4 regions of the Streptomyces sp. NPDC004327 genome follow, and region 1 is predicted to be linked to each of the others. Evidence: riboswitches for the same ligand, from Rfam matches in the RefSeq annotation. Region 1 holds a riboswitch; each other region holds the start of a gene.
The links. A riboswitch is a leader RNA that binds a small molecule or an ion and turns the genes downstream of it on or off. The one in region 1 is predicted to bind cobalamin.
Positions count from the first base shown of each region.

Region 2: it holds a riboswitch for cobalamin, as region 1 does, so the genes downstream of both, ACFYU9_RS35185 (HoxN/HupN/NixA family nickel/cobalt transporter) here and ACFYU9_RS31420 (cobalamin biosynthesis protein) in region 1, are expected to answer to the same signal.
Region 3: it holds a riboswitch for cobalamin, as region 1 does, so the genes downstream of both, metE (5-methyltetrahydropteroyltriglutamate--homocysteine S-methyltransferase) here and ACFYU9_RS31420 (cobalamin biosynthesis protein) in region 1, are expected to answer to the same signal.
Region 4: it holds a riboswitch for cobalamin, as region 1 does, so the genes downstream of both, ACFYU9_RS22055 (CbtB-domain containing protein) here and ACFYU9_RS31420 (cobalamin biosynthesis protein) in region 1, are expected to answer to the same signal.

Region 1 is NZ_JBIAME010000010.1:300,499-306,039, reverse strand. It holds gene ACFYU9_RS31435 (alpha/beta hydrolase) at 1-878, opposite strand, end outside; gene ACFYU9_RS31430 (anion permease) at 1,229-2,506, shown strand; gene ACFYU9_RS31425 (hypothetical protein) at 2,535-2,756, shown strand; cobalamin riboswitch at 2,881-3,025, shown strand; gene ACFYU9_RS31420 (cobalamin biosynthesis protein) at 3,057-4,049, shown strand; gene ACFYU9_RS31415 (cobyric acid synthase) at 4,046-5,541, shown strand, end outside.
Region 2 is NZ_JBIAME010000013.1:44,990-50,530, reverse strand. It holds gene ACFYU9_RS35190 (glycosyltransferase family 2 protein) at 66-1,529, opposite strand; gene ACFYU9_RS35185 (HoxN/HupN/NixA family nickel/cobalt transporter) at 2,228-3,337, opposite strand; cobalamin riboswitch at 3,364-3,554, opposite strand; gene ACFYU9_RS35180 (ArsR/SmtB family transcription factor) at 3,634-4,002, shown strand; gene ACFYU9_RS35175 (peptidylprolyl isomerase) at 4,912-5,415, opposite strand.
Region 3 is NZ_JBIAME010000007.1:511,232-516,772, forward strand. It holds gene metE (5-methyltetrahydropteroyltriglutamate--homocysteine S-methyltransferase) at 1-2,116, opposite strand, end outside; cobalamin riboswitch at 2,292-2,486, opposite strand; gene ACFYU9_RS26010 (3-hydroxybutyryl-CoA dehydrogenase) at 2,684-3,568, opposite strand; gene aceB (malate synthase A) at 3,565-5,160, opposite strand; partial or broken gene aceA (isocitrate lyase) at 5,257-5,541, opposite strand, start outside.
Region 4 is NZ_JBIAME010000006.1:281,562-287,102, forward strand. It holds gene ACFYU9_RS22040 (glycosyltransferase) at 1-798, shown strand, start outside; gene ACFYU9_RS22045 (D-2-hydroxyacid dehydrogenase family protein) at 813-1,772, shown strand; gene ACFYU9_RS22050 (CbtA family protein) at 1,853-2,701, opposite strand; gene ACFYU9_RS22055 (CbtB-domain containing protein) at 2,737-2,967, opposite strand; cobalamin riboswitch at 3,003-3,145, opposite strand; gene ACFYU9_RS22060 (histidine phosphatase family protein) at 3,197-3,751, shown strand; gene ACFYU9_RS22065 (GntR family transcriptional regulator) at 3,781-4,137, opposite strand; gene ACFYU9_RS22070 (hypothetical protein) at 4,140-5,108, opposite strand; gene abc-f (ribosomal protection-like ABC-F family protein) at 5,334-5,541, shown strand, end outside.

The sequences.
Region 1 (5,541 bases):
CCCTGGGCGGCGCGCACGGCGAGCGGGACCAGCGGGGCGGGGACGCGGTGGGCGGCGGCCAGGCCGCGCAGGGTGGCCTCCCAGTCGAGGACCGGGGAGTCGAGGACGAGGCCGCGGATCCGGTCGCGGACGCCGGAGCTCTCGGCGGCGTGCAGGGCCATCGAGGCGCCGGTGCCCCAGCCGAGCAGGACGACGCCGGTGGCGCCGCGTCGTACGGCGTAGCGGATGGCGGCGTCGGCGTCCCGCCACTCGGAGTCGCCGAGGTGGCCGAGTCCGTCGGGGGCCTCGGGCGCGCCGGCGTCGCCGCGGTAGGCGGGGACGAGGACCGGGACGCGCCTGCGGTGCAGGAAGGGGACGAGGTTGAGCGCGTGCTCGCGGGTGGTGCCGATGCCGTGCAGGGCGATCACCCAGGTGGTGCGCGGGCCGGGCACGACCCAGGCGGGCAGGCTGCCGAGTTCGCCGGGGATCTCGACGTCCTCGTAGGGCAGGCCGAGGGCGGTCCGGGGGGTGCCGCGGTGCAGTTGCGGGGTGAGCCTGACCCGGACGCCGGGGGCGAGGGCGCCGAGCTCGACGCGTTCGAGCCGGCGCACCACGGTGTCGGCGGTGTGCGGGACCCGGTCGAGCACCGGGCCGACGACGGCGTGCAGCCCGTCGGCCTCGATCCCGTACGTACCGGGGCGCAGCGCGGCGAGGCTGCGGGTGAGGCTGATCCGCTCCGGTCCCGTGGCGTGCACGGTGAGCCGGGGGTCGCCCGGGAAGGGGCGGCGGGAAGGCACGCGGAGGGCGGCGTCGCTGGCGTACCGGCCGGCCACGAGGGCGGCCGCGCCGAGACCGAGCACGGTGGTGACGGCCGCTGCCGTCGCGGTAACGGGGCGCACGGTCCCAGTGTCGGCAGCCGGGCCGCGCCCTGCCACCCGGCGGCGCCTCCCGGGGACTCCTTCGAGTGACGTGGGTCTCGTCCGCCGGGTCCTCCGTGGGGCTGAAGCGGTCCACGGGGCGATACGGGACGGAAGCGGCGGACGCTACGCGCGTTGCGTCGGGCCCGGAACGGCACGGTTTACCCGGGGTTGCACGGTGACCGCATCGTGGACAACAGGTCCGTCCGACGCATAAGCGGAATGCCCTGACCCCGGAACGGGACACCACTGCGCCCGACCCAGTTCACCTTCCGTTCACCCAGGTTGCTTACGTTCAACGCGCCACTGACGTCAAACGATTGCCTGGGTAAATGGAACACATCACGCTGCTGCTCGCCATTGTGGTCGTGACAGCTCTAGTGTTCGATTTCACGAACGGTTTCCACGACACCGCCAACGCGATGGCCACGACCATCTCGACCGGTGCACTCAAGCCCAAGACGGCGGTGGCCATGTCCGCCGTGCTGAACCTGGTCGGCGCGTTCCTCTCCGTCGAGGTCGCCAAGACGATCTCCAAGGGGCTCGTCGACGAGACGGGAATCCAGCCCGAAGTCATCCTCGCCGCGCTCGTCGGCGCGATCCTGTGGAATCTGGTGACCTGGCTGGTCGGACTGCCGTCCAGCTCCTCGCACGCCCTCATGGGCGGCCTCATCGGCGCGACCGTCGCCTCGATCGGCTTCAGCGGCGTCAACGGCGAGAGCGTCGTGACCAAGGTCCTCATCCCGGCGGTCGCCGCCCCGATCGTCGCCGGCATCGCCGCGACGATCGCCACGCGCCTGACGTACCGCATCGGCAAGGGCACGAACGACAAGGCCACGGAGAAGGGCTACCGGGCCGGTCAGATCGCCTCCGCCGGTCTCGTCTCGCTCGCCCACGGCACCAACGACGCCCAGAAGACGATGGGCATCATCACCCTCGCCCTGGTCGCCGGCGGCGTCCTCGCCCCCGGCTCCAACCCGCCGGTCTGGGTCATCGTCTCCGCCGGTGCGGCCATCGCGCTCGGCACCTTCCTCGGCGGCTGGCGCATCATCCGCACCATGGGCAAGGGCCTCACCGACCTCCAGCCGCAGCAGGGCTTCGCCGCCCAGACCAGCGCCGCCACGGTCATCCTGGCCTCCTCCCACCTGGGCTTCTCCCTCTCCACCACGCACGCCGTCTCCGGCTCCGTGATGGGCGCGGGCCTGGGCCGCAAGGGCGGTGTCGTCCGCTGGTCGACCGCCACCCGCATGTTCGTCGCCTGGGGCCTGACCCTGCCGGCCGCCGGCCTGGTCGGTGCCGGCGCCGAGTACGTCGCGCGGCAGGGCCAGTGGGGCGTCTACGTCGTCGCGGCCTTCCTGGTCGCCTCCTGCGCCGCCATCTGGCTCGTCTCGCGCCGCCAGGTCGTCGACCACACCAACGTCAACGACGTCGAGGACGCCCCCGCGGCCGAGGCCGAGAGCGCGGGCGTCGTGACCACCGCCATCGCGGCCGTCACCCCGCCGCCGGCCGGCTCCGTCGCCGCCGTCGCGGACGAGGACCTGAAGGCCACCATCCCCGCCCCGAACCCCGCGGACCCGGCCGCTCCGGCCGCCCCCGCCGCCGCGGTCTGACGGATCTCACGGAACTGGAAGCACGGACATGAAGATCGACTGGGCAGCTCTCGGCTCCGTCTTCGGAGTCAGCCTCGTGGTGACCGTCGCCCTCGTGGGCTTCTTCACCCTCGGCGTCGCCGGCCTCTCCAAGCAGGAGCGGGCCGCGGCCGGCGGGGGCTCGGCCCCGCTGGCCCGCACCGGCGCCTACGCCTGCTTCGCGCTCTGCGCGGCGGCCGTGGCGTACGGCATCTACCTGATCGTCGCCTGACCCGACGACCCCGACGGCCGGGCGGCCCGCACCTCGCGTGCGGGCCGCCCGGCTTTCGCGTACCGGTGCCGTGTTTGTGGTGCTTCGCACAGTGACGCGACGCAGGTCAAGGGTGAGTTGACGGCTGTTCGCGGAGCGTGGTGGACTGCCGAGGCCATTACGGCGGCAAGGAAGAGGAAGTCCGGTGCGATTCCGGCGCGGTCCCGCCACTGTGACCGGCCCCCACGGGCCGGGAGTCAGGAACTCTCGCCGCCGGTCACGTCGACCCAGGGCGCGGACCCTGAGTGAGGACACAGCGCCATGCCCGGCCGCGGCCCGAGCCCGTCCCGCACCACCGCCGTCTTCGCGTACGGAGCGGCCGCCGGCCTCGCCGCCGACCTGCTCGTCGGCGACCCGCGGCGCGGCCATCCGGTCGCCGCCTTCGGCCGCGCCGCCGCCGCCGTCGAGCGGCGCCTGCACCACGACCACCGCGCCTGGGGCGCCCTGCACACCGCCGTCTGCGCGGGCGGCGCCGTCGCGCTCGGCGCCCTCGCCGCCCGTACGGTACGGGGCGGCGGCAAGGCCTCCGTCGCCCTGACCGCGGCCTCCGTGTGGGCCGTCGTCGGCGGTACGACCCTGGGCCGCGAGGCCCGCGCGATCGGCGGCGCGCTCGCCGCCGGCGACCTGGACGTCGCCCGGGAACGGATGCCGCACCTGGTCGGCCGCGACCCGCAGGCGCTCGACGGGCCCGCGATGGCCCGCGCGGTCGTCGAATCGGTCGCCGAGAACACCTCCGACGCCGTCGTGGGCGCCCTCTTCTGGGGCGCGGTCGCGGGCGTGCCGGGCCTCCTCGGCTTCCGGGCGGTCAACACCCTGGACGCGATGGTCGGCCACAAGTCGCCGCGCTACCGCCGCTTCGGCTGGGCCTCGGCCCGCCTCGACGACCTCGCCGGCTGGCCCGGCGCCCGGCTCACCGCCGCGCTCGCCGCCGTCGCCGCCGTCCCCGGCGGGAATCCGCGGGGCGCGATTCGGGCCTGGCGGGCGGATGCCGGCAAGCACCCGAGCCCCAACGCGGGCCCGGTGGAGGCCGCCTTCGCGGGCGCGCTCGGCGTACGGCTCGGCGGCACCCTGTCGTACGGCGGCCGGATCGAACACCGGCCCGTCCTCAACGCGGACGGACGGGCCGTCGAGGTGGCCGACATCGAGCGGGCGGTCACGCTGTCGCGCCGGGTGACCTGGCTGACCCTGGCCGCCTGCGTGGGCGGCCGGACGATCATCAGTGCCGTACGCGGCAGGAAGCGGAGGGGCGCATGAAGGGCGGGGGGCTGCTCGTCGCCGGGACCACGTCCGACGCGGGCAAGAGCGTCGTCACGGCCGGCATCTGCCGGTGGCTGGTCCGGCAGGGCCTGAAGGTCGCGCCGTTCAAGGGACAGAACATGTCCCTGAACTCCTTCGTGACCCGGGAGGGCGCCGAGATCGGCCGCGCCCAGGCCATGCAGGCGCAGGCCGCGCGCGTGGAGCCGACCGCGCTGATGAACCCGGTGCTGCTCAAGCCCGGCAGCGACCGCTCCAGCCAGGTGGTCCTCATGGGCAAGCCGGTCGGCGAGCTCAGCGCCCGCGGCTACCACGGCGGCCGGCAGCAGCAGCTCTTCGAGCCGGTCCTCGGCTGCCTGGAGGAGCTGCGCGCCACGCACGACGCGGTGATCTGCGAGGGCGCGGGCAGCCCGGCCGAGATCAACCTGCGGCGCACCGACATCGTCAACATGGGCATCGCGCGGGCGGCCCGGCTCCCGGTGGTCGTGGTCGGCGACATCGACCGCGGCGGCGTCTTCGCCCAGTTCTTCGGCACGACCGCGCTCCTCGCGCCCGAGGACCAGCGGCTCGTCGCCGGCTACCTGGTGAACAAGTTCCGCGGCGACGTCACGCTCCTCGAACCGGGCCTCGACATGCTGCACGGCCTCACCGGCCGCCGCACCTTCGGCGTCCTGCCGTACGCCCACGGGCTCGGCATCGACGAGGAGGACGGCCTGCGCGTCTCGCTGCGCGGCACCGTCCGCGAGTCCGTCGTCGCGCCGCCCGTCGGCGAGGACGTGCTGCGGGTCGCCGTCTGCGCCGTACCGCTCATGTCCAACTTCACGGACGTCGACGCGCTGGCCGCCGAGCCGGGCGTCGTCGTCCGCTTCGTCGACCGCCCGGAGGAGCTGGCCGACGCGGACCTGGTCGTCGTGCCGGGCACCCGGGGCACCGTGAAGGCGCTGGCCTGGCTGCGCGAACGCGGCCTCGCCGACGCGCTCGCCCGGCGCGCCGCCGAGGGCCGCCCGGTCCTCGGCATCTGCGGCGGCTTCCAGGTCCTGGGCGAACACATCGACGACGAGGTCGAGTCGAAGGCCGGCCCCGTCGAGGCGCTCGGCCTGTTGCCCGTACGGGTCCGCTTCGCGCCCGAGAAGACCCTGGCCCGACCGGTCGGCGAGGCCCTCGGCGAGCACGTCGAGGGGTACGAGATCCACCACGGCGTCGCGGACGTACGCGGCGGGGAGCCGTTCCTCGACGGCTGCCGCGTCGGCGCGGTCTGGGGCACCCACTGGCACGGCTCCCTGGAGAGCGACGCCTTCCGCCGCGCCTTCCTGCGCGAGGTGGCATCGGCGGCCGGCCGCCGCTTCGTGCCCGCGCCCGACACGTCGTTCGGCACCCTGCGCGAGGAACAGCTCGACCGCCTCGGCGACCTGATCGAGGAACACGCGGACACGGACGCGCTGCTCCGGCTGATCGAGAAGGGCGCGCCGGAGGGGCTGCCGTTCGTGCCGCC
Region 2 (5,541 bases), on a different contig from region 1:
CGCAGCGCGGCGACCGGCCGGTGGCCGCCGGCGGTGGGTTGTGATCGCCCTTCCGGCAAGCGTCGTCAGTCCGTGCTCGGCCGGTGCGGGGTCTTCTCCCAGCTGAACGGGGAGACCACCAGCTGGTGCGCGGCGCGCCACGCGGCGACCGACCACAGCACCGTGACGAATGGGCTGAACAGCGCGTGCCAGGGCGCCGCCAGTCCCGCCCGCCGGGCGGCGACGAAGGTGATGGCGATCCACACCGTGATCGAGACGCCCTGGGCAGCCACGGCCGGCACCACCAGCCCGGCGCCGGTCGAGGACCATACCGGGCCGGTGAGGGCGAGCACGGTGAGGGCGCTCAGTACGGGCTGGAGCAGGGCGGTCACCGGAGCGGCGGCGACGACACCGAGCAGCACGAGTGTGCCGGAGGCGCCGAACCGGCGCAGGGTCCGGCAGGGGTGGCGGGTGTGGACCATGGTCGTGACCAGGAAACCCTTGAGCCAGCGGGTGCGCTGGCGGACGTAGGGGGCGACCGTGTCGAGGGCCTCCTCCCAGGTGACGGATTCGATGGTCTCGGTGCGGTAGCCCATCGCGGCGCAGCGCATGCCGAGGTCGGCGTCCTCAGTGACGTTCCAGGCATCCCAGCTGCCCAGCGCGCGCAGGGTGTCGGTGCGGAAGTGGTTGCTGGTGCCGCCGAGCGGGATCGGCAGCCTCAGCCGCTCCAGCCCAGGCAGGGCGAGCCCGAACCGCAGGGCGTACTCCATGGCGAACTGCCTGGTCAGCCAGTTCCCGGCGGCGTTGCGGAACAGTAGCTGCGCCTGGACGCAGGCCGTCCGCCCGTCACGGGCGGCGAACCGTGCGGCGACGCGCCGCAGTTGGGCGGGGTCGGGCCGGTCCTCGGCGTCGAATATCACCAACAGCTCGCCGCGGGCCAGCATGAGGCCGAGGTTCACCGAGCGGGGTTTGGTCTGCGGTGGGCCGGACGGCAGCTGGACGATGCGGACGAACGGCGGCGGATCCGCCGCGAGGACGGCCCGCCGGGTGTCGGGATCGTGCCGTTCCACCAGGATCAGCACCTCCAGCCGGTCCGGCGGGTAGTCCAATTCCGCCAGGTGCCGCACCAGGCCACCGATCACCTCGGACTCCTGGTAGGCGGGCACCAGCACGGTGTAGGACGGCAGCTGCGTGTCGGGGACAGGCGGATCCGCCGCAGCCGCCCCGGGCCTGCGGTGCAGCAGGCCGGCCACCGCGATGACGGCGTGCAGCAGGCTGTAGGCCGTCACCACCACGGTCAGCAGAGCGAGAGCGACCAGTGGTACGAACACCACCACCACCGCGACGGCGGTGACAGCGACCGCCAGGGCCACGAGCTGCCAGCGTGCGAAGCCGGGCTTCGCCGCCAGATCCGGGTGCCGGCGGGTGAAACCGTTGGCCATCACGTCGGCCACCACCGACGACCGCTTTGCCAGGAACCGGTCCTGCGCCTCGGGCCCGCAGCCTGCCAGCTCCTCGATCACGTCCATGCCCGCGCGGACCGACCCCACCCTGTCACCCGTTTCTCGCCATGCAAATGATCAAGGACAGTGTAAGGACCAGTCAGATCGCCAGACGGCGGAGCACCGCGTGAGCGGCGACGCGAGGACGGTGACGCGGAAGGCGGTGACGCCTCGCCCCCCGGCATCGTCGCCACAGCCAGGCGTTGGAGTACCGCAGCCGGGACAGGGCCCAGGCATCCCGGCGCGCGGCAGCGCTGCCGATCCGGTTCTGCCGGGAGCGGGGCCGGCGCGAGGGCCGCGCAACGAGGCGGCGCTTGGCGGCGTCCTGGAGCCGCCGGCGCTGCCGACAAGGCTCCTGAGCTGGTCCGTGTCTTCATCGACCAGGCGCTCGCGACCGGGCAACCCGGAGCCGGGGCGTCGGGTCCGCGAGCAGCTTCCGACACGAATGCGCGTCCGTGACAAGGTCCCCGTCATGTGCGCGCGGACGTCGCTTGGTTGCCGGGACCGGGCTGGCACGATGCGGGCTCGTCGACACCGAGTTGCGCAAGTCGCCCAGCCCCGTGGGCATTCCGTGCCGTGTTGACGTCGCCCTGGGGCCGGACGGCTTTCACCGGTGCAAAAACGAGGGCCGGGCCCGAAAGCCCCCGGGCCGCTGCGACGATACGGAAAGCCGTGGCCTTGTCGGTTTCGCGGTGGAAGGCAACACCTCGTGCAGCGCCGGGGCCGAGGCGCCGGCCGATGTGCCGTCAGCCGGTGTCGGCGGTGCGGCTGCTCCAGCGCTGCTCGACCTTGGCCAGGCGCCAGTAGGCGATGGCCACGGCCCACACGACGACGAACAGGCCGACGATGACGTAGCCGACGTTGTCCAGGTCCAGGCCGGCGATCCAGTCGGTGACGTCATCGTTCAGGCCGAGCTTGTCGTGCAGGACGCCGACCAGCTCGATGGTGCCGACGAAGAAGGCGACGGCGATGGACAGTCCGGTGATCGTGAGGTTGTAGAAGACCTTGCGGACAGGATTCGAGAAGGCCCACTGGTAGGCGAAGTTCATGAACGTGCCATCGAGGGTGTCGAACAGACTCATGCCGGCGGCGAAGAGCAGAGGCAGGCACAGGACCGCGTACCACGGCAGACCGGCGGCGGCGCCGTTGCCGGCCAGTGCAAGGAGCAGGACCTCGGTCGTGGTGTCGAAGCCGATGCCGAAGAGGAAGCCCAGCGGGAACATCTGGCCGGGGCGGCGGATGGACTTGGTGAGCCGGCCCAGGATGCGGTTCATGAAGCCACGCGAGTCCAGGTGAGCTTCCAGCTCGGCCTCGTCGAACTGCCCGGCGCGCATGGCCTTGAAGACGCGCGCGATACCGAACAGGGCGACGAGGTTGAGCGCGGCGATGAGGTACAGGAAGCTTCCGGAGACCGTGGTGCCGACGGTGCCGAGGATCTGGTGGGTCCGGGAGCCTTCGTTCATCAGGGTGCCGGCGAGCTTCGCTCCACCGGCGACCAGGGCGGCCATCACGACCACGACACTGGAGTGCCCCAGGGCGAACCAGAAGCCTACCGACACCGGCCTTTGACCGTCGGCCATCAGCTTGCGGGTGGTGTTGTCGATCGCCGCTATGTGGTCGGCGTCGAAGGCGTGCCGCATCCCGAGGGTGTAGGCGGTGATGCCCAGACCCACGCCGAACGCCTTGGTACCGACCTCGTAGTGATGCGGGATCACGAGCAGGAAGAGAATCCCGAAGGCGACCACGTGCAGAGCGACGATCACGGCCAGCAGGCCTGCGGTGCGGATGGTGTCCTCGCGCCGCCAGCGAAAGGACGTGGGACCGGCGGTTTCGGGCACGCCTGGGGACACGGTCATGCGGTCACGCTCCAGCACCTCGTGGATCAGCTTCGTGATGCCGTGGCCGGTCTCCTGGCTGACGGGTCGACGCGCCCACCCCTGCCTTCCCGGCCGTAAGACCAGTGGCAATGCACGAGGCGGGAACTTCCCGATCACAGTGGCGAGGGCCGCTCCGGCCTGAGCCCCTGAGGAGCTGTCACCGGTCTTCCCGTACACCACGGCCCGCTCACCCTATGGGGTCACGGGAGACAGCTGCAAGGCTGCACATCTGAGCAGGTATGCAAGGGCAGGGCGCGGGCTGCGATGATGGGGCCATGCATCTCGTCCCCGCGGAACGCGCCGGGCAGCGCACCATCGACGACCACCGCGTCTGCGATGCCATCGCAGCCGTCGGCGAGCCCGAGCGCGTACGCGCCTGGGCCGATCGTTTCTCCCTGCTCTCCGACCCCGGACGCCTCTCCCTGCTCCTCGCCCTCCACGAAGCCGGCCCCATCGCCGTCTCGGACCTCGCCGTCGCCACCGGAATGCGGGACACAGCCGTCTCCCAGGCACTACGGCTGCTGAGGGCCGCAGGCGTCGTCGAAGGCGAGAAGAACGGGAGGATCGTGCGCTACCGACTCGTCAACGGCCCGATCTCCGTACTGCTCACTCACTGCACATCCCACGACGCAAGCACCGATTGACTCTGGTGCGGGCAGCGCCGCCTGCTGAACCACGTGCACTGGACGGCCGTCAGACGGCGAGATCGACAGGCCGCCGCCGAAACCGGCCCCCAGCAGCGATCCGCAGTGCGGTACCAAAGCACTCAAGGTGAACACGGCCCGCTCACCACCCACCGCCGCCCAGCGACCCTCATGTCCTACGGGCCCGTCCCCGCGCGCCGCGGCGGCCGACGGTGCGGCGCCGGGAACCGGGTACCGGACTCGGAAGCATGGCCCTCGACAACGCCCAAAAGCTGCCGAACCACTCCACCGCACCCATACGTGACACGAGAATCCCTTTACACACCGACGGGCATCTCAGGCACGGTACGCAGCAGGCTCCGGCCCGCGCGTCCCGGCCTGAAAGCGACTCGGCCGCCGCCCGAGCGCATGAGCCCACCTCGGGCGCGGTATGCAGCAGGCTCCGGCCGGCACGTCCTGGCTTGGGAGCCGCTCGGTCACCGCCTGAGCGCAGAGCGGGTCTACGACCCCCACGGCAACACCGGCCAGGACACCACGCCGCTGCCGGTCTTCGACGCCTGGGAACACACCCACTACCCGCAGTACGAGAAACGTCCTCCCCCACTGCGTCACCAAGCTCTGGGACCTCGCCAACCGAAGGTCCTCTCGGCAAGGCCGGTGGGCGCTACGAAAGGCCCACCACTGCCCGCGCCGAGCTGTAGGCCGCGGTGGGTGGACAGACCTGGGAGAAGAGGTGTCCGGCATCTATCGGGCTTCGAGGAGGGCGGCGAGCTGGTTCCCGGTGTTCGCCGGCCTGTGTCCACATGCCCGCCACGCGGCCCGGCTGGGACGGCCGGCCGCCGCCCTTCGACGAGGCGGGAGACCGGACAGGGCGGAACAAACCGTGGTGTGTCCGGTCCTGAGGCCTGGTCACTGCTTCGAGATCACGGCCTTCGTGATGACGACGTCCTCGACGGGGACGTCCTGGTGGCCCGCCTTGCCGGCCGTGTCGACGCCCTTGATGCGGTTGACGACATCCATGCCCCCCACGACGCGGGCGAAGACCGCGTAGCCCCAGCCCTGAGCGGTCTTCGCGCTGTGGTTCAGGAAGTGGTTGTCGGCCACGTTGATGAAGAACTCGTCGGTGGCTGAGTGCGGGTCCATCGTGCGGGCCATCGCCACCGCTCCGATCGTGTTCCTCAGTCTGTTGTCGGCCTCGTTCGCGACCGGCGCGCGGGTCTCCTTGCGCTTCATGCCCGTGGTGAACCCGCCGCCCTGAATCATGAAGTTGTCGATGACCCGGTGGAAGAGCGTGCCGTCGTAGTGGCCGGCCCGCACGTACTCGAGGAAGTTCTCGACAGTCTTCGGGGACTTCTCCCCCTCGAGCTCCAGCACGACGTCGCCGTGGTTGGTGTGCAGCGTGACATCGACCATGAGAGCCTCACCTTCCGTGATGGAACCGACTACTGACAGCAAGGTGAATCCTCGCACCCGAAACCACGATCCAGCCCCCACGCGCCGCGCCACGCCACGGACACCTTGCGGCTTGCCACCACCAGC
Region 3 (5,541 bases), on a different contig from region 1:
AGACGCCGGGTCCGGCCTCGCGGGGGTAGCCGTGGGCCGCGAGTTCGCGGGCGACCTGCATGTGGGAGCGGGCGGCCTCCAGGCTGATGACGTCGGCGTCGAGGTCGTCGATGGCCTGGACGATGTCGCCGAACTCCGCGTAGCACATGTGGGTGTGGATCTGAGTGTCGGGCCGCACGCCGCTGGTGCTGAGCCGGAAGGCTTCGGTGGCCCAGGCGAGGTAGGCGGGGTGGTCGGCGGCCCGCAGCGGCAGGGTTTCGCGCAGGGCGGGCTCGTCGACCTGGATGACGGACGTGCCGGCTGCTTCGAGGTCGTTCACCTCGTCGCGCAGGGCGAGTGCGACCTGGCGGGCGGTGTCTGCGAGGGGCTGGTCGTCGCGGACGAAGGACCAGGCGAGCATGGTGACCGGCCCGGTGAGCATGCCCTTGACCGGCTTGGTGGTGAGGGACTGGGCGTACGAGGTCCAGCGCACGGTCATCGGCGCGGGGCGGGAGATGTCGCCGGCGAGGATCGGCGGGCGGACGTAGCGGGTGCCGTACGACTGGACCCAGCCGTGCTGGGTGGCGAGGTAGCCGTCCAGCTGCTCGGCGAAGTACTGGACCATGTCGTTGCGTTCGGGCTCGCCGTGGACCAGGACGTCGAGTCCGGTCTTCTCCTGGAAGGAGACGACCTCCTGGATCTCCGCCTTGATGCGGTCCTCGTAGGCGGCGGTGTCGATCCGGCCGGCCCGCAGGTCTGCGCGGGCGGTGCGCAGTTCGGTGGTCTGCGGGAAGGAGCCGATGGTGGTGGTCGGAAGGAGTGGCAGGCCGAGGTGGGCGCGCTGGGCGGCGGCCCGCTCGGAGTAGGGCTGGGAGCGGCGGGCGTCGTTGGCGGTGACCGACTCGGTACGGGCGCGGACCGCGGGGGCGCGGGTGATGGGGGAGTTGGCGCGGGAGGCGAGGGCGGCCCGGTTGGCGGCGAGTTCGCCGGTGATCGTGTCGGTGCCCTGTGCCAGGCCCTTGGCGAGCGTTGTGATCTCGGCGGTCTTCTGGCGGGCGAAGGACAGCCAGCGCAGGACCTGCGGGTCGATGTCCTTTTCGGCGACGGCGTCCAGCGGCACGTGGAGCAGGGAGCAGGAGGCGGAGACGTCGACCCGGTCGGCGAGGCCGAGCAGGGTGCCGAGGGTGGCCAGGGACTTGTGCAGGTCGTTGATCCAGATGTTGCGGCCGTCGATCACTCCCGCGACCAGGCGCTTGCCGGGCAGCCCACCGGCTGCGGCCAGGGTGTCCAGGTTGGCGGCGGCCCGGCCGGTGAAGTCCAGCGCGAGTCCTTCGACCTGTGCCTTGGCCAGGACGGGCAGGGCGTCGCCGAGCCGGTCGAAGTAGGACGCGACGAGCAGCTTGGGCCGGTCGGTGAGGCGGCCGAGGTCGCGGTAGGCGCGGGCGGCGGCGTTCAGGTCGGCCGGAGTGCGGTCCTGCACGAGCGCGGGCTCGTCGAGCTGGACCCACTCGGCGTCGGCCGCACGCAGGTCGGCGAGGACCTCCGCGTACACCGGCAGGAGACGGTCGAGCAGGGTCAGCGGGTCGAAGTCCGCGGCCACGCCGGGGGCGGGCTTGGAGAGCAGGAGGTAGGTGACGGGCCCGACGAGGACGGGACGGGGCGTCAGACCCAGGGCGAGGGCTTCCTTCAGCTCCGCGACCTGTCGGGAGGAGTCTGCCGAGAAGACGGTGTCCGGGCCCAGCTCGGGCACCAGGTAGTGGTAATTGGTGTCGAACCACTTCGTCATCTCCAGGGGAGCGACGTCCTGGGTGCCTCGGGCCATGGCGAAGTAGCCGTCCAGCGCGTCGGCGGCGACGGCGTCGCGATGCCGTGCGGGGATCGCTCCGACCATGATGGTGGTGTCGAGGACGTGGTCGTAGAGCGAGAAGTCGCCGGTCGGCACCTCGCGGATGCCGGCCTCGGCCAGCTGCCGCCAGTTCGACCTGCGCAGTTCGGCGGCGGTGGACCGGAGGGCGTCGGCGGTGACGCGGCCCTTCCAGTACCCCTCGATCGCCTTCTTGAGTTGGCGGTTCTGTCCCTGGCGGGGGTAGCCGTGGACGGTGGGTCGTGCTGCCGCGGCTGCGGACTTCGTGGTCACGGAGATCTCCTTCGCGAGATGAATCCCTGAGGTCCGGGGACCGGACGAGGACGCGAAGGGGCGACGGACCGGACGGAACGCGTGCGCGACATGGCACGGTAGTCCGTCAGGTATGTGCGCCGACCCGCCCTCGAGGTCACCGGATGTCCGCGCGCGGAATCGTCCGCGTGCGGGCAGCGGGCAGGTCTTCGGACTCGCGGGCACGTCCTCCATCAGGAGGGTTCCTACTGGCCGTCGCTTCCCAGGTCCGGTACGTCGGACCCAGTGCGTATGACGGCGGTCGTTCCCGCTCACCGCTGCGGGGCAGTCCCGGATTCCCACCGGGTTCCCTCTTACGACGCATCCCGCCTGGCGGACGGGGCGAACCAGCTGCACCCGCCACCCTAAGGGGCCGTTCCGCCGAACGCTGCGAGTTGTCCATCTTGTGGAACGTGGATCGAGACCTGTTTCGGGTGCTTGCAGGGCATGCTGGAGGGCGGGAGGCGCCTCAGCGCCTCCCGCCCTCCCCGCCGGCCACCGGACCCTCACCCGGTGAACCGCGGTGCCGCCCAGGGTCGTCGGACTGGGCTACCGGGGCTCTCCTCCCCGGTCGTATGCATGGAATCCCCTGCCGCTCTTGCGGCCGAGCAGGCCCGCTGCCACCATCCGCTGGAGCAGCGGTGGCGGGGCGTACAGGGGCTCCTTGAACTCCTCGTACAGCGACTCGGCGATCGAGGCGACGGAGTCGAGTCCGATGAGATCGGCGAGCCGCAGCGGCCCCATCGGGTGGGCGCAGCCCAGTTCCATGCCGCGGTCGACGTCGGCGGCGGAGGCGAAGCCGGACTCGGTCATCCGGATCGCCGAGAGGAGGTAGGGGACGAGCAGGGCGTTGACGATGAAGCCCGCCCGGTCGGTGGAGTGGACGACGGACTTGCCCAGAATCCGGGTGGCGAAGTCCGTCACCTCGTGCTTGGCGGCGGGGGAGGTGTGCAGGGTGGTGACGACCTCCACCAGGGGGAGGACGGGCACGGGGTTGAAGAAGTGCAGGCCCACGACGCGGTCCGCCCGGTCCGTGGCCATGCCCAGGCGCATGACGGGGAGTGAGGAGGTGTTGGTGGCGAGGATGGCCTCCGGATCGGTGACGATCTTGTCGAGCGCGGCGAACACCTCGGTCTTGGCGACGGTGTCCTCGACGACCGCCTCCACGACCAGCTGGCGGTCCTCCAGGTCGGTGAGGTCGGCGGTGACGGCGATCCGGGCGAGCGAGGCCTCTGCGGAGATCCGGTCGAGCTTGCCGCGCTGCACGGCGCGTTCGAGGGAGACGGCGATCCGCTCGCGGGCCGCCGCGGCGGCCCGGGCGCCCGTCTCGCACACGAGGACGTCGAGTTCCGCACGCGCACAGACCTCGGCGATGCCCGCCCCCATCTGTCCGCCGCCCACCACACCGACGCGCCGCATGTCGGCGGCCGTCATGCCGGGGCCTGCGAGGTCCGGACGAGGTGGCGCTCGTAAGCGGAAGGAGTGAAGAACGAGGGAAGCTCGGTGGCGAGCGCGGTCTCGTCGAACAGTCGACGCACCGCATCCAGGTCCGCCCACGGGTGCTCGGCACCGAGCGAGGCGAGTTCCTGGTCGAGGAGACGGACGACGGTGGCGCGGTCGACGACCCGGTGGCGCAGCCACTGCCAGATCTGGACACGCGCGATCTCGGCGGTGGCCGCGTCCTCCATGAGCCCGTACAGGGCCACGGCGCCCTGGCCCCGCAGCCAGGCGTCGAAGTACCGCAGCGCAACGGCGATGTTGGTCCGCACACCCTCCTCGGTCGGCGGGCCGCTGACCCGGTGTACGGAGAGCAGGTCGGCCGCCGTGGTCTCCACGTCCTCACGGGTCCGGTGGATCTGATCAGGCCGGTCGCCGAGGACGATGTCGAAGACGCTGCGGCAGATCGACACGAGGCCGGGGTGCGCGACCCAGGAGCCGTCGAAGCCGTCCTCGGCCTCCCGTTCTTTGTCGAGCCGTACCTTGGCCAGTGCGGCGGCGTTGGACTCCGGGTCCTTGCTCGGCACCTGGGCGGCCATGCCCCCGATGGCGTGGGCGCCGCGCCGGTGGCACGTGCGGACGAGGAGCTCGGTGTAGGCCCGCATGAAGGGGGCTGTCATCGTGACCCTGGCCCGGTCGGGGAGGAGGAAGTCGGTGCGGTGGCCGAACGTCTTGATCAGGCTGAACAGGTAGTCCCAGCGGCCCGCGTTGAGCCCGGAGCTGTGCTCGCGGAGCTCGTAGAGGATCTCCTCCATCTCGAACGCGGCGGTGATCGTCTCGATGAGCACGGTGGCGCGGACCGTGCCCCGCGGGATGTCCAGGAGTTCCTGTGCGAGCAGGAAGACGTCGTTCCAGAGGCGCGCCTCGTAGGCGTTCTCCAGCTTGGGCAGATAGAAGTACGGGCCGTGGCCGGCGTCGATCTGGCGCTGGGCGCAGTGGAAGAAGTACAGGCCGAAGTCGACGAGGGACGCCGGGACGGGCCTGCCCTCGTACTCCAGGTGGTGTTCCTCCAGGTGCCAGCCCCGGGGCCGGACCACGATGGTGGCGGGGGTCGGGCCGAGGCGGTACTCCTTGCCCCCGGCGGCCGTGAAGTCGATGCGTCGTTCGATCGCATCCAGCAGGGTCAGCTGCCCCTCGATCACGTTGTCCCAGGTGGGCGCGGTGGCGTCCTCGAAGTCGGCCATCCAGACGCGGGCTCCGGAGTTGAGCGCGTTCACGGCCATGCGGCGGTCGGAGGGCGGGCCGGTGATCTCGACCCGGCGATCGGCGAGTCCGGGCGCGGGCGGCGCGACGCGCCAGGACGGGTCGTCCCGAACGGCGGCGGTCGTGACGGGGAAGTCGAGCGGGGTCCCGGTGGCGAGCCTGATGGCCCGGCGCCGACGCTCCTTCAGAACCCAGAGACGGCGTTCACTGAAGGCGTCGATGAGCCGGCCGACGAAGTCGAGCGCGGCGGGGGTCAGGATCTCCTCGTGGCGTTCCCCCGCCGAGGTGAGGACACGGACGCGGCGGGTCGGTGCGCTGGTGGTCATGGAACCCTCCTGTGGTGCGGGCGGGGAGCGTGCGGGTGGTGCGGGGCCGGGCGGACGAGCCGGACCGCCCGGCCCCGCACAGGCCGGGACGGCGGCCTAGTGGAACTGCTCCTCCTCGGTGGAGCCGGTGAGCGCGGTGGTGGAGGAGGCGGGGTTGACGGCGGTGGAGACCAGGTCGAAGTAGCCGGTGCCGACCTCGCGCTGGTGCTTGACCGCGGTGAAACCCTGAGCCTGGGCGGCGAACTCGCGTTCCTGCAAGTCGACGTAGGCGGTCATGCCGTGCTCGGCGTAGCCGCGGGCCAGGTCGAACATGCCGTGGTTGAGGGAGTGGAAACCGGCCAGCGTGATGAACTGGAACTTGTAGCCCATGGCACCGAGCTC
Region 4 (5,541 bases), on a different contig from region 1:
TGGATCACGCCGGCGATCCTGGCGAAGATGCCGGTCAACGAGAAGCTGGTCGCGCACTGCCTGCGCGAGGGGCTGGTGGAGGAGCTGGCCGAGGTCGTCGCCTGGCAGCTCGCCGGCCGGCCGGGCAAGGCCCTGGTGCGCGGCGGCAGGATCTTCGCGACGCCGCCGTTCCCGGCCGCCGACTCTCCGGTGTACGAGGAGCTGTGCGACATCACCGGCGCGGCGCTCGGCGCCAGCCCGCGCCGCCGCGTCGACAGCATGGCGTGGCGCGGCACCGCCCTGGACCTGACCGGCTACGCGTACATCGACATGGTCGACACCGACGATCTGGTCACCGAGGTCGTCCTCAAGCACGCCGGCACCGGCCGCGAGATCGCCGTGCCCGTCGAGCACGTGCCGTCGCCGCACATGACGGTCAGCCGCGGCAAGGAGACGTACGACTACGGGCGCGCCTGCTTCCGCGTCTCGATCGACCTGGCCACCGCCGACCAGGGCGGCGCGCTGCCCAAGGGCGACTGGCAGGTCGCGCTGCGCTGCACCGCCCAGGGCCTGACCGCCCGCGGCGAGCTGGGCACGGCGCTCGGCGGCAAGGTCAGCAAGCGGGCCGACGAGCACGCCGTCTCCCTGGCGGGCGCCGGAGGCGGCAAGGCGAAGAAGCTGCACACCGTGCGCGTCGGGCCCCGCGACGGGAAGCTGGTGCTCCAGCTGAAGCCGGCGCCGTCCGCCGTCTCCGCGTACGCCTTCAGCTTCGGCTGGAAGGCCGCCCGCGCCGTCCGCAGCCGCATCAACTGGAAGTGAGCGGGGACATCACCATGACGCCGCGCTGCGCGATCCTCGACGACTACCAGGGCGTCGCCCTGACCCGTGCCGACTGGAGCCGCCTCGACGGCCGCGTCGAGGTGCGCGTGCTGCGCGAGCACCTCGACGACCCGGACGCGCTGGTCGCCGCCGTCGAGGACTGCGAGATCCTCGTCGTCATGCGCGAGCGCACCCCGCTCGGCGCCGGACTCCTCGCCCGGCTGCCCCGGCTCCGGCTGATCGTCACGTCCGGGATGCGCAACGCCTCCATCGACCTGGCCGCCGCCCGCGCCCAGGGGATCACCGTGTGCGGCACCGCCAGCGCCTCCGAGCCGCCCACCGAGCTGACGTGGGCGCTGATCCTGGGCCTCGCCCGGCAGCTGCACACCGAGAGCCGCGCGCTGCGCGAGGGCGGGCCCTGGCAGTCGACGCTCGGCACGGACCTCGCGGGCCGGACGCTCGGCCTCGTCGGGCTCGGCAAGATCGGCGGGCGGGTGGCCCGGATCGGGCTCGCCTTCGGCATGGACGTCGTCGCCTGGAGCCCGAACCTCACCGACGAGCGGGCCGCCGAGCACGGCGTACGGCGCGCGGAGAGCCTCCCGGAACTGCTCGGCGCCGCCGACTTCGCCTCGCTCCACCTGGTGCTCTCCGACCGCACCCGCGGCCTGCTCGGGGAGCGGGAACTGCGCGCGATGCGCCCGGGCGCGTACCTGGTCAACACCTCGCGCGCCGGCCTCGTCGACGGCCCGGCGCTGCTCCGCGCGCTGCGCGAGGGGTGGATCGCGGGGGCCGGCCTCGACGTGTACGAGACGGAGCCGCTGCCCGCGGACGATCCGCTGCGCACGCTGCCGAACGTGCTGGCGCTGCCGCACCTCGGGTACGTGACGGCGGGCAACTACGACCGCTACTTCGGCCAGGCGGTCGAGGACATCGAGGCCTTCCTGGCGGGCGGGCCGGTGCGCGAGCTGGCGTGAACGCACGTCCGCCCCCGCACACCGAGGTGTACGGGGGCGGAGGCACGACGCCCGGGTGGCCGGAGCCCGGCCGCCCGCGCTCAGGCGGCCACGGGCGCGGACGCCGGATCCGGCTGCTCCTTCGGCGCGAGCAGCCGCTCCGCGAGCCACCCGAAGGCGAGCCCGAAGGCCGCCCACAGGGCCACCTGGATGCCCAGGGTCGCGACCCGGAAGTCCCACAGCACGGCCGCCGGGAACTCCGGCTGCACCGCGTCCGTGTTGTCCGGCAGGAACACGCAGGCGATCACGATCGCGGCGGCGTAGCCCGCGCCCGCGAGCACGGTCGCGTTCCAGTTGCCGAGGCGCGGCGCGAGCCGGCGGCCCGCGATGACCGCGGCGATGCCGAGCAGCACGCTCAGCAGGATCATCAGGAAGAAGAGCGTGGTGCGCTGCCCGATGGTGTCCGGGTTGCCGACGGCCGGCGGCGTCGCCGGGTACTTCAGGAACGGCACGAGATAGACCGTGGTGAAGGCCGCCGCCGCGACGAGCGCCGCCGTCGCCCTCGCCGTGAACCGGCCGACCCGGCCGAGGACGAAACAGAACGCCAGGGACGCGATGCCGCCGAGCGCCACGCCGTAGACGAGGACGCCGGTGGCGAGGCCGGCCGTGGACTGGAGGTCCCGGCTGACGATCTCCTCCTCGGAGTCGGCCTGGGTGGCCGCCCCGTTGGCACCGTTCGAGCCGTGGTCGTGGGAGTGCGCCGCGTGTTCCGCCTTGGCGGCCGTGGCCTCCTCGACGGCGATCGACGCGTTGACGGACGGCTCACCCGCGACGTACGCGACGGCGAAGGCGAACAGCCCGGCGATCAGGCCCGCGAGCATGCCGCGGACCAGAAGCCTGCCCACGAGCGAGCCGGTGGGCGCGCTCGTGGGTGTGGTGGGGGATGACATGTACTCGGATGCCCTTTGCCTCGGTGCCTGACGGCTCAGTGGCAGGGGAAACCGAGCAGGTGGCGTCCGTCGTGGACCCACTCGTGCACGTCGGCGCCCGCGAACAGGGACGTGGCGCCCTGCTCGGCACCGACGAAGTAGAGCGCGACGAGCATCAGGATGCCCGCGAACGCCGCCCACGGCAGCACCGCGCGAACCGGCAGCGAGACCGGAGCGGTGATGGCGGGGGTGGTGGGAACGGCGGGCGACGCAATGGCCTCGGCCATGGTGGAACCTCCTCGGGAACTCGCGTCCCATACGGTGGTGCGCGACGACGGTCGTCGGGTCTGACTCACCGCTCCCGGGGCTTGGGAGCGGCTCACAGTGGCGCGACCGTGCCGGATTTGCACCGGACTTCCGTCTCGCCGTCGTCGTTCATTCGGAAATGTCGACTGACGGTACCGCGCCGCTCACACCACGCCAAGACCGCCTGAAACGCTGAGGGATGAATCACCGATGACCGTGCACCTCTCCCTGATCGCGCCCGCCATGAGCCGGGCCCTGCGCGAGGCCCGGTTCGACGACGACGGGCCGGTGGAGCCGGTCTCCCACGATCCGCTGTGCCCCACGGCGCGGGTACGGGTGGTGTGCTCGCCGTCCGGACGCTGCCGGGCGACGGCCGGGGCGCTCGGCGTCGACACGGCGGCGTACGAGGTCGAACCGGCGCTCGCGGGCTGCGCGATGGGCCGGTGGCGGGGCCGGACCCTGGACGAACTCGCCGCCGCGGAGCCGGAGTCGGTGGCCGCGTGGCTCGGCGACCCGGACGCCGCCCCGCACGGCGGCGAGTCGCTGCGCGAGCTGCGCGCCCGGGTCGCCGCCTGGATGGACGCGCTGGAGTCGGGGACGGTCTGGGCGATCGCCGAACCGGACGTCATCCGCGCGGCCGCCGCGCACGCGCTCGGCGCGCCGGAGACGGCCTTCTGGCGCCTCGACGTGCGCCCGCTGGCGCGGGTCGAACTGTCGGGACGATCGGGTCGCTGGAACGTGCGCCTGGGCGGCCCCGTCGGCTGAGGCGGGGGCTCGTACCGGTGGATGCCGGTTCAGCCCAGGCTCGTGCGGGCCAGGTCGAGGAACTCCGCGTCGGTGATGCCGAGTTGCCGAGCCTCGGTGACGAGGACGCGGAGGCGTTCGACGAGCTGGGCGCGGTCGGGCGCCTCGGCGCCCGCCATGATGACGGCGCCCCGGCCGCGGCGCAGCTCGATCAGGCCCTCCTCGCGCAGCCGCTGGTATCCGCGCAGCACGGTGTGGACGTTGACGCCGAGGGAGTCGGCGAGTTCGCGGGCGGCGGGCAGCCGTTCGCCGGGCGCGGCGGAGCCGTCGGCGAGGGCGCCGCGGACGCAGGCGGCGATCTGGTCGCCGAGCGGGACGGCGGAGGCGGGGTCGACCCGGAAGAGCACGGTCAGATCCTCTCAGGTCCCGGGGCCCCGTCCGGGCGGGTGGCCAGGGCGTTGAGGAGGGCGGCCGCGGTCTCGGCGTCCGGGACGGTCACCGCGAACTCGAAGCCGGAGCGGCGCCGTACGACGAGGGCCTCGCCGGAGCGCAGGACGAGCGCGGACCGGTGCGGGCGGGTGCGGTAGCCCCAACCGCCGTAGTCGCCCAGCGGGTTCACCGTGCCGGCCTCCGCCTCGGCGACGTCGTCGAGCGGGATGCGGGTGCGGGGGCGGGGCAGGCCGGCCGGGGCGACGGTCAGGCCGTGCCGGTCGACGGTCACCCGGACCCGGGCGCAGGCGAGCCCGGGCGCGCCGACGACCAGGCCGACGAGGCCGAACAGGAGGTACGGCCAGGGGCCGAGGAGCGGGGCCAGGGCGAGGCCGGCGGCGCCCGCGAGCAGGAAGCCGGCGGACAGCGCGGTCAGCGGGCGGGAGCCGGTGACGCGGGACCAGCCGGCGGCCTCGCCGGCGGCGAGCTCGATCCGGGGCGCGCCGGCGGCGGGGACGGCGGGCGGTGCGGGCTCGGGCGGTACGAGCCGGGCGAGGCCGAGTCCGGCGAGCGCGGCGAGGGCGGCCGTGAGAGCGGCGAGGGCGAGGTCGACGAGCGGGTAGCGCGCGTCGGCGCCCTGCGCGGCGTCGAGGTTGGCGCGCAGCAGCAGGGCCAGGAGCGCGCCGGTGAACCCGGCCGTGGCCCAGGCGCCCCACAGCACCCGGCGCCGCGCGAACAGGGTCCAGCCGGCGCCGAGCGCCAGGACCAGGCCGGCGCCGACGGCGAGGAAGAGGGCGCGGCCGGTGTAGCCGTCGGGGCGGCCGTCGGTGCCGGAGAAGTGGGTGGCGAGGGGGTCCGGGAGGCGGTCGCGCCAGAGGGCGGACAGCAGCAGCTGGGTGGTGAGTGCGAGGACGAACGGCGCGGCGGTGAGCGCGCGGAGACGCTTCATGGAACCCCCTTGGTTCTAGTTGTTCGCACTCTACTAGAACAAGTGGGAAGGGTGCAGAGGTCCGGCGCGGATCCGCGCGACGCCGGACGGCGACCATCCCCCTCTTTGCAAGACGAGACGTTGCGTCTTGCCAATGGTGGAACGTCGCCGTACGGTAGGGCAGGTCACGGCGAGACGACACGTCTCGCCGCGGACCAGTCCTGTCGCCCGACCCCGGAGGTCACCCTGTTCCGACTCCAGCTCACCGACGTCACCAAGCTCTACGACGACCGGCACGTCCACCACCGGCTCGTCCTCGACCGGGTCTCGCTCACCGTCCGGTCCGGCGAACGCGTCGGCGTCGTCGGCGAGAACGGCGCCGGCAAGTCCACCCTGCTGCGGCTCCTCGCCGGCCAGGAGGCCCCCGACCACGGCACCGTCACCGTCGAAGCCC